DNA from 4 places in the Burkholderia sp. L-4 genome. Region 3 is predicted to be linked to each of the others. Evidence: predicted binding sites of a transcription regulator. Region 3 holds the regulator's gene; each other region holds the start of a gene.
The links. The regulator LexA, encoded in region 3, represses DNA repair genes until DNA is damaged. The targets are predictions, from matches to a motif close to ACTGTATNNNNATACAGT.

Region 1 (3,204 bases), 1.3 Mb from region 3:
ACCGTCGTATAGGCGACGCGTACGTCGTTGCCGCGCAGCAGGTCGTCGCGAAACACGACGACGCCGGGCGGCGGGCGGTCCTCGTCGCGCGGCAGCGGCATGTCGGCTTCACCGGCGACCAGTTCGCCGCGCGTGCCGAGCACCTGGAAGTAAACGCTGTCGACGTTGTCCGCGCGCAGGAAGTCGCGCGTCTGCTCCGGCAGCGTCAGCTCGGCGACGCCGTTGACCGGATGAATCTGCCGGGCGAGCACGTACGCGTTGGTTTCGAGCGCACGGTCGAACGGGCCGTTCGCGATCGTCTTCGCGACGAGGTAGGTGACGGCGATGCTCATCGGCCACAGCAGCAGCAGCGGCGCGAGCATCCAGTCGAGGATCTCGCCGAACAGCGAGCGCGGGCGCGGCGCCTCGGGCGATTCGGTTTCGTCGGGCGGCGCGAACGGGTTCTCGTAGCGCGCGTCGCGCGCCTCGTCGGCGGCCGACGACGGCGCGCCGGTCGGATGGCGGGAATGGGCCGGCGTGGCCATCGCGGCGCCGCCCGCCGTCAGCGCAGCGGCGTGCCGGCCGTCGCGGGCTGGGGCGCTGCCGTATCGGCCGGCGCGGCGGGCGCGGCCTTCTCGAGGCAATAGCCGAGGCCGCGCACGGTCGAGATCCGCACGCCGCTCGGTTCGATCTTCTTGCGCAGCCGGTGCACGTAGACTTCGATCGCGTTGTTGCTGACTTCCTCGCCCCATTCGCACAGGTGATCGACGAGCTGCTCCTTCGACACGAGCCGGCCGATCCGCTGCAGCAGCACTTCGAGCAGGCCGAGTTCGCGCGCGGAGAGATCGAGCACGTGATCGTTCGCGTACGCGATGCGGCCGACCTGGTCGAACGCGAGCGAGCCGTGGCGCACGACGGTCGGGCCGCCGCCCGCGCCGCGCCGGGTCAGCGCGCGCACGCGCGCCTCGAGCTCGTTGAGCGCGAACGGCTTGGCCATGTAGTCGTCGGCGCCGAGGTCGAGCCCCTTCACGCGTTCGTCGACGCTGTCGGCGGCCGTCAGGATCAGCACGGGGAGGTTGGAGTTGCGCGCGCGCAGGCGCTTGAGCACTTCGAGCCCGGACATTTTCGGGAGTCCGAGATCGAGGATCAGCAGGTCGAAAGTCTGCATCGACAGCGCGGTGTCGGCATCGACGCCGCTCTTCACGTGATCGACCGCATAGCCCGATTGGCGGAGTGACCGGGTGAGGCCGTCCGCGAGTATGCTGTCATCTTCGGCGATGAGGATTCGCATGTTGCTGACCGATGGCCGGCGAGGCGTTCGCGCCGACGCGGCTGTCTCCGGAGTTATTCGTGTACAACGCCCCGCATTGCGGGCTTGCATAAACTACTGTTTTTTTATACAGTGTCTGCATTCGTGGGCGGCGCTTGAAAGCGGGCGCGCCTTTAACAGACGCTGCTCATCATAGCAAAGGACGATTCATGGAAGATAGCAAGAAGGGCTCCGGGATGACCGCCGAGAAGAGCAAGGCGCTGGCGGCCGCACTCGCGCAGATCGAGAAGCAGTTCGGCAAGGGGTCGATCATGCGGATGGGCGACGGCGAAGCGGCCGAGGACATCCAGGTCGTCTCCACGGGCTCGCTGGGTCTCGACATCGCGCTGGGCGTCGGCGGCCTGCCGCGCGGCCGGGTGGTCGAGATCTACGGTCCGGAATCGTCGGGTAAAACCACGCTCACGCTGCAGGTCATCGCCGAACTGCAGAAGCTGGGCGGCACCGCGGCGTTCATCGACGCCGAGCACGCGCTCGACGTCCAATACGCGTCGAAGCTCGGCGTGAACGTGCCGGAACTGCTGATCTCGCAGCCGGACACCGGCGAGCAGGCGCTCGAAATCACCGACGCGCTGGTGCGCTCGGGCTCGATCGACATGATCGTCATCGACTCGGTCGCGGCGCTCGTGCCGAAGGCCGAAATCGAAGGCGAGATGGGCGATTCGCTGCCGGGTCTGCAGGCCCGCCTGATGTCGCAGGCGTTGCGCAAGCTGACCGGCACGATCAAGCGCACGAACTGCCTCGTGATCTTCATCAACCAGATCCGGATGAAGATCGGCGTGATGTTCGGCAACCCGGAAACCACGACGGGCGGCAACGCGCTGAAGTTCTATGCGTCGGTGCGTCTCGACATCCGCCGGATCGGCTCGATCAAGAAGAACGACGAGGTGATCGGCAACGAAACCCGCGTGAAGGTCGTCAAGAACAAGGTGTCGCCGCCGTTCCGCGAAGCGATTTTCGACATCCTGTATGGCGAAGGCATTTCGCGCCAGGGCGAGATCATCGATCTCGGCGTGCAGGCGAAGATCGTCGACAAGGCGGGCGCCTGGTACAGCTACAACGGCGAGAAGATCGGCCAGGGCAAGGACAACGCGCGTGAATTCCTGCGTGAAAATCCGGAAATCGCACGCGAGATCGAGAACCGCATCCGTGAATCGCTCGGTGTCGCCAGCATGCCCGATGGCGTAGTCGGCAACGAAGCCGAGGCGGTGGACGAAGAAGAGTGATGGTTGCGCGCCGAGGTCAGGCTGGCGAGCCGGCGGAGAGCGACGCGCCCGAAGCGGCGGGTCGCTCCGGCCGGCGAGCCGGATCCTCGGGCGCCGACCGGCGGGCCGCGGGCAGCGATGCCGCGAACCGCACCGTGACGAGGGCATCCGGCGATGCCCTCGTTTCGTTTGAGATTGCCGCGCCCGACGATCCGTTCGACGACGACGAATCGTTCGACGCGCACGACCGGTCACGCCGTCGCGTGTCCGGTGTCCGCTTCCCGGGCGATCGCGCAGCCGATGCGTCGGCGCCGGCACGGGAAGACGTCTATACCCGCAGCAGCCAGCATCCGCGCCGCACGCGCCGTGCGTCCGGTGCGTCTTCCGGTACTTCATCCGGCGACACGCCCGGGACCGCCGAACGCAAGTCGTCGAAACCGCCACGTTCATTGAAGGGCCGTGCGCTCGGCTATTTGTCGAGGCGTGAATACAGTCGCGCGGAACTCGCGCGCAAGCTCGCGCCTTACGTCGGCGAAGAAGAATCCGTCGAGCCGGTGCTCGATGCGCTGGAAAAGGACGGCTGGTTGTCCGATGCGCGCTTCGCCGAGAGCCTCGTGCATCGCCGCGCATCGCGCGTCGGCGTCGCGCGCATCGTCAGCGAGCTGAAGCGTCACGCAGTCGGCGACACGCTCG
Region 2 (3,204 bases), on a different contig from region 3:
CGAGGGCTACCTGATCAACCAGTTCATCTCGATGCACACGAACAAGCGCACCGATCAGTGGGGCGGTTCGTACGAGAACCGCATCCGCCTGCCGATCGAGATCATCGAGCGCACGCGCGAAGCGGTCGGCCGCGATTTCATCCTGATCTACCGGCTGTCGATGCTCGACCTGATTCCGGACGGCAGCGACTGGAGCGAAACCGTGCAGCTCGCGAAGGCCGTCGAGCGCGCGGGCGCGACGATCATCAACACGGGGATCGGCTGGCACGAGGCGCGTGTGCCGACGATCGCGACGTCGGTGCCGCGCGGCGCGTTCGCGTGGGTGACGAAGAAGATGAAGGGCGAGGTCGGCATTCCGCTCGTGACGACCAACCGGATCAACCGGCCCGAAGTGGCCGAGCAGATTCTCGCGGACGGCTGCGCGGACATGGTGTCGATGGCGCGCCCGCTGCTCGCCGATGCCGAATTCGTCGTCAAGGCCGCGCAGGGCCGCGCCGACGAGATCAACACCTGCATCGGCTGCAACCAGGCGTGCCTCGATCACGCGTTCAGGAACAAGATCGCGTCGTGCCTGCTGAATCCGCGCGCGTGCCACGAGACGGAGCTGAAATACACGCCCGCACCGCAGCCGAAGCGCATCGCGGTGGTGGGCGCCGGGCCGGCCGGGCTCGCATGCTCGACCGTGCTCGCGCAGCGCGGCCATCACGTCGACCTGTTCGACGGCGCGGCCGAGATCGGCGGTCAGTTCAACATGGCGAAGCAGGTGCCGGGCAAGGAGGAGTTTCACGAGGCGCTGCGCTACTTCGGCCGCCAGGTCGAGCTGACCGGCGTGAACCTGCACCTGAACCGCCGCGTCGACGCGAGCGACCTGATCGCGGGCGGCTACGACGAGATCGTGCTCGCGACCGGCGTCGCGCCGCGCGACCCGAAGATTCCGGGGCAGGATGGGCCGAACGTGCTCAGCTATATCGACGTGCTCGCGGGCAAGCAGCCGGTCGGGCGGCGCGTCGCGGTGGTCGGCGCGGGCGGGATCGGCTTCGACGTGGCCGAATACCTGGTGCAGGACGGCGAATCGCCGGCGCTCGATCTGCCGGCGTGGAAGGCCGAGTGGGGCGTGACCGACCCCGCCGCGACGCGCGGCGGCGTGACGCGCGCGCAGGTCCCGGCGCCCGCGCGTGAAGTGACGCTGCTGCAGCGCAAGGCCGCGCCGCTCGGCAAGGGGCTCGGCAAGACGACCGGCTGGATTCACCGCGCGACGCTGAAGATGAAGCAGGTGAAGATGATCGGCGGCGTGAACTACGAATTGATCGACGCGCGCGGGCTGCACGTGTCGTACGGCGAGCAGCGCACCGATCACGAACTGATCGAAGCCGACACGATCGTGCTCTGCACGGGGCAGGAGCCGCAGCGCGCGCTGCTCGCGCCGTTGCAGGCGGCCGGGCGCCCGGTGCACCTGATCGGCGGCGCGGAGCTGGCCGCCGAACTCGATGCGAAGCGTGCGATCGACCAGGGCGCGCGGCTCGCGGCGCGGCTGTAACGGGACGGCCGCGCGTCGCGGCGGTCACTCCATCTCGACGCGTTGCGCCTCGCGCTCTTCCGCTTCCAGCATCGCCTTGACGATCAGGTAGACGGCGGGCAGATCGTCGTCGTCGCGTTTCCAGTCGACGGCTTCCTCGATGTCCGCGGCGACCATCCGGCTGTCGCGCAGCCGGATGAAGGCATCGACGACGGCCGGATCGTTGCGGTTCAGGAAGCCGGTGTTCGAGAACGCCAGCTCCTCGACATTCAGCAGCGCCTGCCAGCTCATCGTGCGGACGGCGGCCGGATGGCTGCGGCGCCGCAAGCCGAGCGCCCGCTGCGCGGGGCCGCCGACGACACGCTGAAGATCGACGACCGCCTGCCGCGCGGCGCGCTCGAAGTGGACGGGATTGAAGCCGGGTTGCTCGGGATCGAATGCGGATGACTGGAACATGGTCGCCTCACTAAAGACCGTCTCGGGTGACGGAATTCGGGTCAAATGACGCAGAAACACTGTAAATATATACAGTAATCGACGCACTTTCAAGCCCCCGATGACAGCAGGCGGCAGTCGTCCGGCAACCGGGCCGGTTCAGACCGCCGCCGCGATCGTCTCCCGCAGCCACCGATGCGCCGGGTCGCGATGCACGCGTTCATGCCACAGCATCGACATTTCATAGCCGGGCACCTCGACCGGTGCGTCCACCACGCGCAACGCGGGCACGTCGCGCACCAGCCGCTCGGGCAGCATCGCGACGAGATCGGTGCTCGCGACGGCCGACATCACGAACAGGAAGTGCGGCACCGACAGCACGACGCGCCGCGTGGCGCCGACCCTCGCGAGCACTTCGTCCGTCACGCCGAAGAAGCCGCCGCCGTCGGGCGACACGATCACGTGTTCGAGCGTGCCGAACTGCGCGAGCGTCGGGCGCCGCTTCAGCTTCGGATGCCCGGCGCGGCCGATGAGCACGTAGCGTTCGACGAACAGCGGCAGGCGCCGCATGCCGGCCGGCGACCCGTCGCTCGTATGGAACACGAGGTCGATGCCGTTTCGTTCGGTATCCTGCTCGATGCGCGGCGGTACGAGTTCGACCACGGCGAGCCGCGTACCGGGCGCGGCCGAGCGTAGCGTATTCAGCGCGGGCAGCACGATCGTCGATTCGCCGTAGTCGGTCGCGGCCACGCGCCACGTGTTCGTCGCGGTCGCGGGATCGAACGGCGTGGCCGGCACCACCGCGCGCTCGATCGCTTCGAGCGCATCGCGCAACGGCTCGCGCAGCGCTTCCGCACGCGCGGTCGGCCGCATCCCGCGCGGCCCCGGCAGCAGCAGCGGATCGCCGAACAGGTCGCGCAGCTTCTGCAGCTGCACGCTGACCGACGGCTGCGACATGTTCAGCTTCCCGGCCGCGCGCGTGACGTTGTGCTCGGCCAGCAGCACGTCCAGCGTGACGAGCAGGTTCAGATCGAGCCGTCTGAGATTGTCCATGGCTATACCTGGAATATCAGGAATTCATTTCAAATATACCTTCGGCAGGCGCATCCTGCAGTCATTCAATCGACGGAGTGACGAACATGAATGTGCTGATCGTGTATGCCCATCCCGAACCGCGGTCTCTGAACGGCGCGTTGCGCGACTTTGCCGTCGGGCATCTCGAGGCGGCCGGCCACGCGGTGCAGGTGAGCGAC
Region 3 (3,204 bases):
TCGATATTCCGGTATCCCGCGCTGGTTTGCTGCTGATGCGGCGGATGCGTTGCATCGCCCGCGCTGGCCGGCGCGGCAGACGTGGATGCGGGTGATGACGCAGCTGTTGCGGCCGCGTTGCTGACGGGGCCGGCGGCGCTCGCCGGCGCCGGACGGGCGGGCGTGTCGGCTGACGCATCGACTTGCGGCTGATTCGACCATTCGGGCGGACGCTCGCCCGGATTGCCGCGCGGCGGCAATCCGCTCATCAGCGCGGCCACGCCCTCCGGCGTCGCGTACGCATCGACCAGCGGGCCGATCAGTGCGGACCCGATCAGCGCGCCGATCACCGCGAACGGATTGTTCTTCTTCACCGCGTCGATCCGGCGCATCAACTCTTCCGTCACCTGCTGCTTCAGGCTGATGCGCAGCGACGGAAAATTGACGTATTCGCTGATGGCCTGCGCGTCGCGCGCGTCGATCGCCGATTTCAGGCGACCGAGCGCGACGTACGGCGACGCGTACGCGTAGCCGACCGCCGCCACGACGGCGACGGCCAGCACGACGATCAGCAGGGGCTTGAGCCGCCATGCGCGGCCCGACGATCCAGTCACGTTGCCTCCGGTGCGGGGATGTTCCGCAATCAGAGACCACCCGGCGTAGCCGATCGTTCCTCCGCGATGCAGCGGTCGATCATCCGGCATACGGCGTCGATCGTGCCGACCATGATCAGCCGCGAACGGCCGTGATAGACGCGCACCGGCGCCCGGCGCGCGGGTTCCGCATGATTCAGGCCGGCGTTCAGCGATACCCGCGCGAACGCGGGGAGCGCCGACGGCAGCAGGGACGCCTGCCGTTCGACTGCGACTTCTTCTTGCACGGGCGCGGCCGCGGACAGCGGTGCGCAGGGCGTGCGGCCGCGCAGATGACGCAGGCGGCCGAATTGACGGAAAGGCAGCAGACGGGCAAGGCGTTCCATGATGTTCTCCTCAGCGAGACGGAATGTCAGAGTTCGCCTGATCGGATCAGTCCGACGGCGATGCCTTCCAGCGCGAACTCCGCGCTGCCGGCCTTGACGAAGATATTTTCGTAATCCGGGTTCTCCGCGATCAGCTCGAGACCGCCAGGCCGGCGCATCAGGCGCTTGACCGTGACGTCGTCGCCGAGACGCGCGACGATGATCTGGCCGTCCTTTGCCTCCGTGCGCTTCTGCACGGCGAGGAGGTCGCCGTCGAGAATGCCGGCGTCGCGCATCGACAGGCCGCGCACCTTCAGCAGGTAGTCGGGCTTGCTCGTGAACAGCGCGGGATCGCACGCGTAGTGCTGCGAGATGTGCTCCTGCGCGAGGATCGGGCTACCGGCCGCGACGCGGCCGACGAGCGGCAGCGACAGCTGCATCAGGCCGGCGTGCGGCAGCGTGAACTGATGCGGGGCGTCGTCGATGCCGAGCAGGCGGATGCCGCGCGACGCGCCGGCGGCCAGCTCGATCACGCCCTTGCGCGCCAGCGCGCGCAGGTGCTCCTCGGCCGCATTCGGCGAACTGAAGCCCAACTCGGCCGCGATCTCGGCACGGGTGGGCGGGAATCCGGAGCGCTCGATCGCGCGACGGATCAAGTCGAACACTTGCTGCTGACGGGCGGTGAGTTTGGTCATGGCTCAACTGTATGGATAGACAGTGAGCTGTATTTTTATACAGTACTTCGCGAATTTCAAGTGTTACGTGAGGTTCGACGCGATCGCGCCGGTTCCGGCGTGATTTTGCGACGCCCCGACGGCGGTTTATCTGCCGCAACCGTCCGTCCCGTCTGCGTTAGCACTTTTGAGTATTAAAAAATGAGGAACGATTATTTTTAATCATGTAACCCGTTCGCTAGACTGGCCCGACATCGCAATACCGACAACACTGGAGAACCAAGGATGGCGAAGCGCAATACGGGGCTGGTGGGCGGAGTGGGCCGCCTGATCGCAACACTCGCGCTGGGCGCGGCGGCGGCGCTGGGCGTCGCGACGCATGCCCGGGCCGATACGACGTTCCTGAACGTGTCGTACGACCCGACGCGCGAGCTGTATCAGGACTTCAACCAGGCGTTCGGCAAGGAGTGGAAGGCGAAGACGGGCGAGACCGTCAACTTCAAGCAGTCGCACGGCGGGTCGGGCGCGCAGGCGCGCTCGGTGCTCGACGGCCTGCAGGCCGACGTCGTCACGCTGGCGCTCGCGTACGACATCGACGCGCTCGCGAACAAGGGGCTCGTGAACAAGGACTGGCAGAAGCGCCTGCCCGACAACGCGTCGCCGTACACGTCGACGATCGTGTTCCTGGTGCGCAAGGGCAATCCGAAGGGGATCAAGGACTGGGACGATCTGACCAAGCCGGGCATCTCGATCGTCACGCCGAACCCGAAGACGTCGGGCGGCGCACGCTGGAACTACCTGGCGGCATGGGCGTACGCGGTGCACAAGCCGGGCGGCAACGAGCAGACGGCCAAGGAATTCGTCACGAAGCTCTACAAGAACGCCGGCGTGCTCGATTCGGGCGCGCGGGGCGCGACGACGAGCTTCGTGCAGCGCGGCATCGGCGACGTGCTGATCGCGTGGGAAAACGAGGCATTCCTGTCGGTGAAGGAATTCGGCACCGACAAGTTCGAGATCGTCGTGCCGTCGGTGAGCATCCTGGCCGAGCCGCCCGTCGCGGTGGTCGACAAGGTGGTCGACAAGAAGGGCACGCGCAAGCTGGCCGAAGCGTACCTGAACTTCCTGTACAGCCCGCAGGGCCAGGAGATCGCGGCGCGCAACTACTACCGGCCGCGTTCGAAGAACGTGCCGGCGGAACTGACGAAGCAGTTCCCGAAGCTGAAGCTGTACACGGTCGACGACACGTTCGGCGGCTGGACGAATGCGCAGAAGACGCATTTCGCGGACGGCGGCGTGTTCGACTCGATCTACAAGCCGCAGTAACGCCATAACGACAGCGGCGCGCCACGCAGCGCGCCGCCTCCCCGACGGCCCGCCGGCGCGATTCACTGCGCCGGCGTTTGCGTCGGACCCGTGAGCAGCATCGACCCAGCAAGAGCATCCGATGACGACGTACACCTTTCGCAAGCCGAGCGCGCTGCCCGGTTTCGGCGTGACACTCGGCATCACGGTGGCCTATTTGAGCCTCGTGGTGCTGATCCCGCTCGCCGCCACGTTCCTGAAGACCGCGACGCTGTCGTGGGACCAGTTCGT
Region 4 (3,204 bases), 1.5 Mb from region 3:
TGCTGATCTCGTTCCGCATCCTCAACTTCCCCGACCTCACCGTCGACGGCAGCTTTCCGCTCGGCGGCGCCGTCGCCGCGACGCTGATCTCGGCCGGCTACGACCCGTTCACGTCGACGCTGCTCGCGATCGTCGCGGGTGCGCTGGCCGGCTTCGTCACCGGCTGGCTGAACGTGCGCCTGAAGATCATGGATCTGCTCGCCAGCATCCTGATGATGATCGCGCTCTACTCGGTGAACCTGCGGATCATGGGCCGGCCGAACGTGCCGCTGATCACCGAGCCGACGCTGTTCACCGTGCTGCAGCCGGACTGGATGCCCGACTACGTGCTGCGCCCGGCGCTGCTCGCGATCGTCGTCGTGGTCGCGAAGCTCGGCCTCGACTGGTTCTTCTCGTCGCAGCTCGGCCTCGCGATGCGCGCGACCGGCGCGAACCCGCGGATGGCGCGCGCGCAAGGCATCGCGACCGGCCGCGCGACGCTCGCCGGGATGGCGCTGTCGAACGCGCTCGTCGCGCTCGCCGGCGCGCTGTTCGCGCAGACGCAGGGCGGCTCGGACATCTCGATGGGGATCGGCACGATCGTGATCGGGCTGGCCGCCGTGATCATCGGCGAGACGCTGCTGCCCGCGCGCCGGCTCGTGCTGACGACGCTCGCGGTCGTGCTCGGCGCGATCGTCTACCGTTTCTTCATCGCGCTCGCGCTGAACAGCGAATTCATCGGCCTGAAGGCGCAGGACCTGAACCTCGTGACGGCCGCGCTCGTCACGCTCGCGCTGGTGCTGCCGGCGACGCGCAAGAAGCTGTTCGCGCGCAAGAACGGAGGAGCATGACATGCTGTCCGCACACGATCTCAAACTCACGTTCAATCCCGGCACGCCGATCGAGACGCGCGCGCTGCGCGGGCTGTCGCTCGAGATTCCCGACGGCCAGTTCGTCGCGGTGATCGGCTCGAACGGCGCCGGCAAGTCGACCTTCCTCAATGCGGTCAGCGGCGACCAGCCGGTCGATGCGGGGCGCATCGCGATCGACGGCGCGGATGTGACGCGCAAGGCCGCGTGGGACCGCGCGCACCTCGTCGCGCGCGTGTTCCAGGATCCGATGGCCGGCACCTGCGAGGCGCTGACGATCGAGGAGAACATGGCGCTCGCGATGGCGCGCGGCGTGCGGCGCGGCTTTCGCGCCGCGCTCGACCGGCCGTCGCGCGAACTGTTCCGCGACAAGCTGCGGCTCCTGAACCTCGGCCTCGAGAACCGGCTGACCGACCGGATCGGGCTGCTGTCCGGCGGCCAGCGGCAGGCCGTGAGCCTGCTGATGGCGTCGCTGCGGCCGTCGCGGATCCTGCTGCTCGACGAGCACACGGCCGCGCTCGACCCGAAGACGGCCGCGTTCGTGCTGGAGCTGACCGCGCGCATCGTCGCCGAGAGCAAACTGACGACGATGATGGTCACGCACAGCATGCGGCAGGCGCTCGACTACGGCGACCGCACGGTGATGCTGCACCAGGGGCAGGTCGTGCTCGACGTGTCGGGCGATGCGCGCAAGGGGCTCGACGTGCCGGACCTGCTGCAGATGTTCGAGAAGGTGCGTCACGAGCAGCTCGACGACGACGCGCTGCTGCTCGGCTGACGGGCGGGGCCGGCCGGCGTGCGATGACCTGACGCGCGCGCCGGCGTCCTCCCGGCTTTCCTCTGACGAAAACCGGTTTCGCACCGGTGCTGTGCGACGCGGGCGCATTGCCATATACTGTATATCCATACAGTTGTGGGTGGCGTCATGCTCGCATCCTCCATTTCTCCCGAATCCCTTCATCCGTCGCTCTGGCGCGGCTCGCAGCTCGCGCGCGGCGGTCCGCGCACGATCGAGACCGGCTTCGCGCCGCTGTCGGCCGAATTGCCGGGCGGCGGCTGGCCGGTCGGCGGGCTCGTCGAACTGCTGGCCGCGCAGCCGGGCTGCGGCGAGATGCGGCTGCTCGCGCCCGCGCTGGCCCGTACCGTCAGTGCGCGGCGTCCGCTCGCGCTCGTCGCGCCGCCGCAATCGCCGCATGCGACCGCGCTCGCCAGTCTCGGCGTGCCGGCCGACGCGCTGCTGTGGCTGCGCGCCGGCAGCCGCACCGATGCGCTGTGGGCCGCCGAGCAGGCGCTCAGGACGGGGTGCTGCGGCGCGCTGCTGCTCTGGCAGGAGGCGCGGCCCGATGCGCTGCGGCGCCTGCATCTCGCGGCCGCGCGCACGGGCGACACGCTGTTCGTGATGCTGCGCCCGCTGTCGGCCGCGCGGCAGCCGTCGCCGGCCGTGCTGCGCGTCGCGCTGTATCCGGTGCCGGGCGGCGTGTCGCTCGACATCGTCAAGCGTCGCGGCCCGGCGCGCGGCGAGCCGCTCGTGCTCGACCTGCCGTCGCCCATCGTGGAGAGCCGCTATGCGCGTCTTGCTCGGCATCCATCTGCCGCGCCTGCCGCTCGACGTGTGCGTCCCGCCGCCGTCTGACGCAGCGGCCGGCGAGGCAGGCGACGCAGGCTGTGCGGTGCTCGAGCAGGGTGTCGTGCTGATCGCCGATGCGGCCGCGCAGCGGCGGGGCGTGCGCGCGGGCATGAAGCGCGGCGGCGTGCTCACGCTCGCGCCCGAGACGCAGCTCGTCGAACGCGATCCCGCGCGCGAAGCCGATGCGCTGCGCGCGGTCGCGCTCGCATTGCTGCGTTTCTCGCCGTGCGTCGCGCTCGACGACGAAGCCACGCTGATCGTCGACGTCGGCCCGAGCCTGCGGCTGTTCGGCGGCCTGCCGTCGCTGTGCCGCCAGGTGCGCGCGACGCTCGCGGCGCTCGGTTATGCGGCGCGCCTGTCCGCCGCGCCGACCGGGCGCGGCGCGTGGCTGCTCGCGCGCACGTCGGCGCGGGCGCGTCTCCGGCGCCGCGTTGCGCGCCCGGCTTCGCTCGTCCGTTCGCTCGACCGGCTGCCCTGCGTGCTGCTGCCCGATGCGCGCCCGTACGCGGGCTGGTTCGACGGCCTCGGCTGCCGCACGCTCGCCGATCTGCGCGGTCTTCCGCGTGCGGGGTTGCAGCGTCGCTGCGGCCCCGCGCTGCTGGCCGCGCTCGATCGTGCGTACGGCGACGCGGTCGAGCCGCTCGCGTGGATGGCGGTGCCGCCGGTGTTCGACGTGCGGCTCGAATTGCCGGAGCGCGTCGAATACGCGGAAGCCGTGCTGTTCGCCGC

Region 1: a site for LexA is predicted at 1,366-1,383, ahead of recA (recombinase RecA). Genes of this name have one in related genera too.
Region 2: a site for LexA is predicted at 2,031-2,048, ahead of AC1VVG_RS23515 (DUF2471 family protein). Genes of this name have one in related genera too.
Region 4: a site for LexA is predicted at 1,743-1,760, ahead of imuA (translesion DNA synthesis-associated protein ImuA). Genes of this name have one in related genera too.

What each region holds. Positions count from the first base shown of each region.
Region 1 is NZ_JBXEOX010000001.1:3,011,625-3,014,828, reverse strand. Features, by position in the region: gene AC1VVG_RS14085 (sensor histidine kinase N-terminal domain-containing protein) at 1-524, opposite strand, end outside; gene AC1VVG_RS14080 (response regulator transcription factor) at 542-1,270, opposite strand; gene recA (recombinase RecA) at 1,459-2,532, shown strand; gene recX (recombination regulator RecX) at 2,532-3,204, shown strand, end outside.
Region 2 is NZ_JBXEOX010000002.1:1,462,065-1,465,268, forward strand. Features, by position in the region: gene AC1VVG_RS23510 (NADPH-dependent 2,4-dienoyl-CoA reductase) at 1-1,537, shown strand, start outside; gene AC1VVG_RS23515 (DUF2471 family protein) at 1,562-1,972, opposite strand; gene AC1VVG_RS23520 (LysR family transcriptional regulator) at 2,111-3,004, opposite strand; gene AC1VVG_RS23525 (NAD(P)H-dependent oxidoreductase) at 3,091-3,204, shown strand, end outside.
Region 3 is NZ_JBXEOX010000001.1:1,754,601-1,757,804, forward strand. Features, by position in the region: gene AC1VVG_RS08235 (DUF2939 domain-containing protein) at 1-593, opposite strand, end outside; gene AC1VVG_RS08240 (hypothetical protein) at 623-958, opposite strand; gene lexA (transcriptional repressor LexA) at 985-1,632, opposite strand; gene AC1VVG_RS08250 (sulfate ABC transporter substrate-binding protein) at 1,897-2,934, shown strand; gene cysT (sulfate ABC transporter permease subunit CysT) at 3,056-3,204, shown strand, end outside.
Region 4 is NZ_JBXEOX010000001.1:3,218,970-3,222,173, reverse strand. Features, by position in the region: gene AC1VVG_RS15005 (ABC transporter permease) at 1-830, shown strand, start outside; gene AC1VVG_RS15000 (ABC transporter ATP-binding protein) at 832-1,626, shown strand; gene imuA (translesion DNA synthesis-associated protein ImuA) at 1,774-2,481, shown strand; gene AC1VVG_RS14990 (Y-family DNA polymerase) at 2,414-3,204, shown strand, end outside.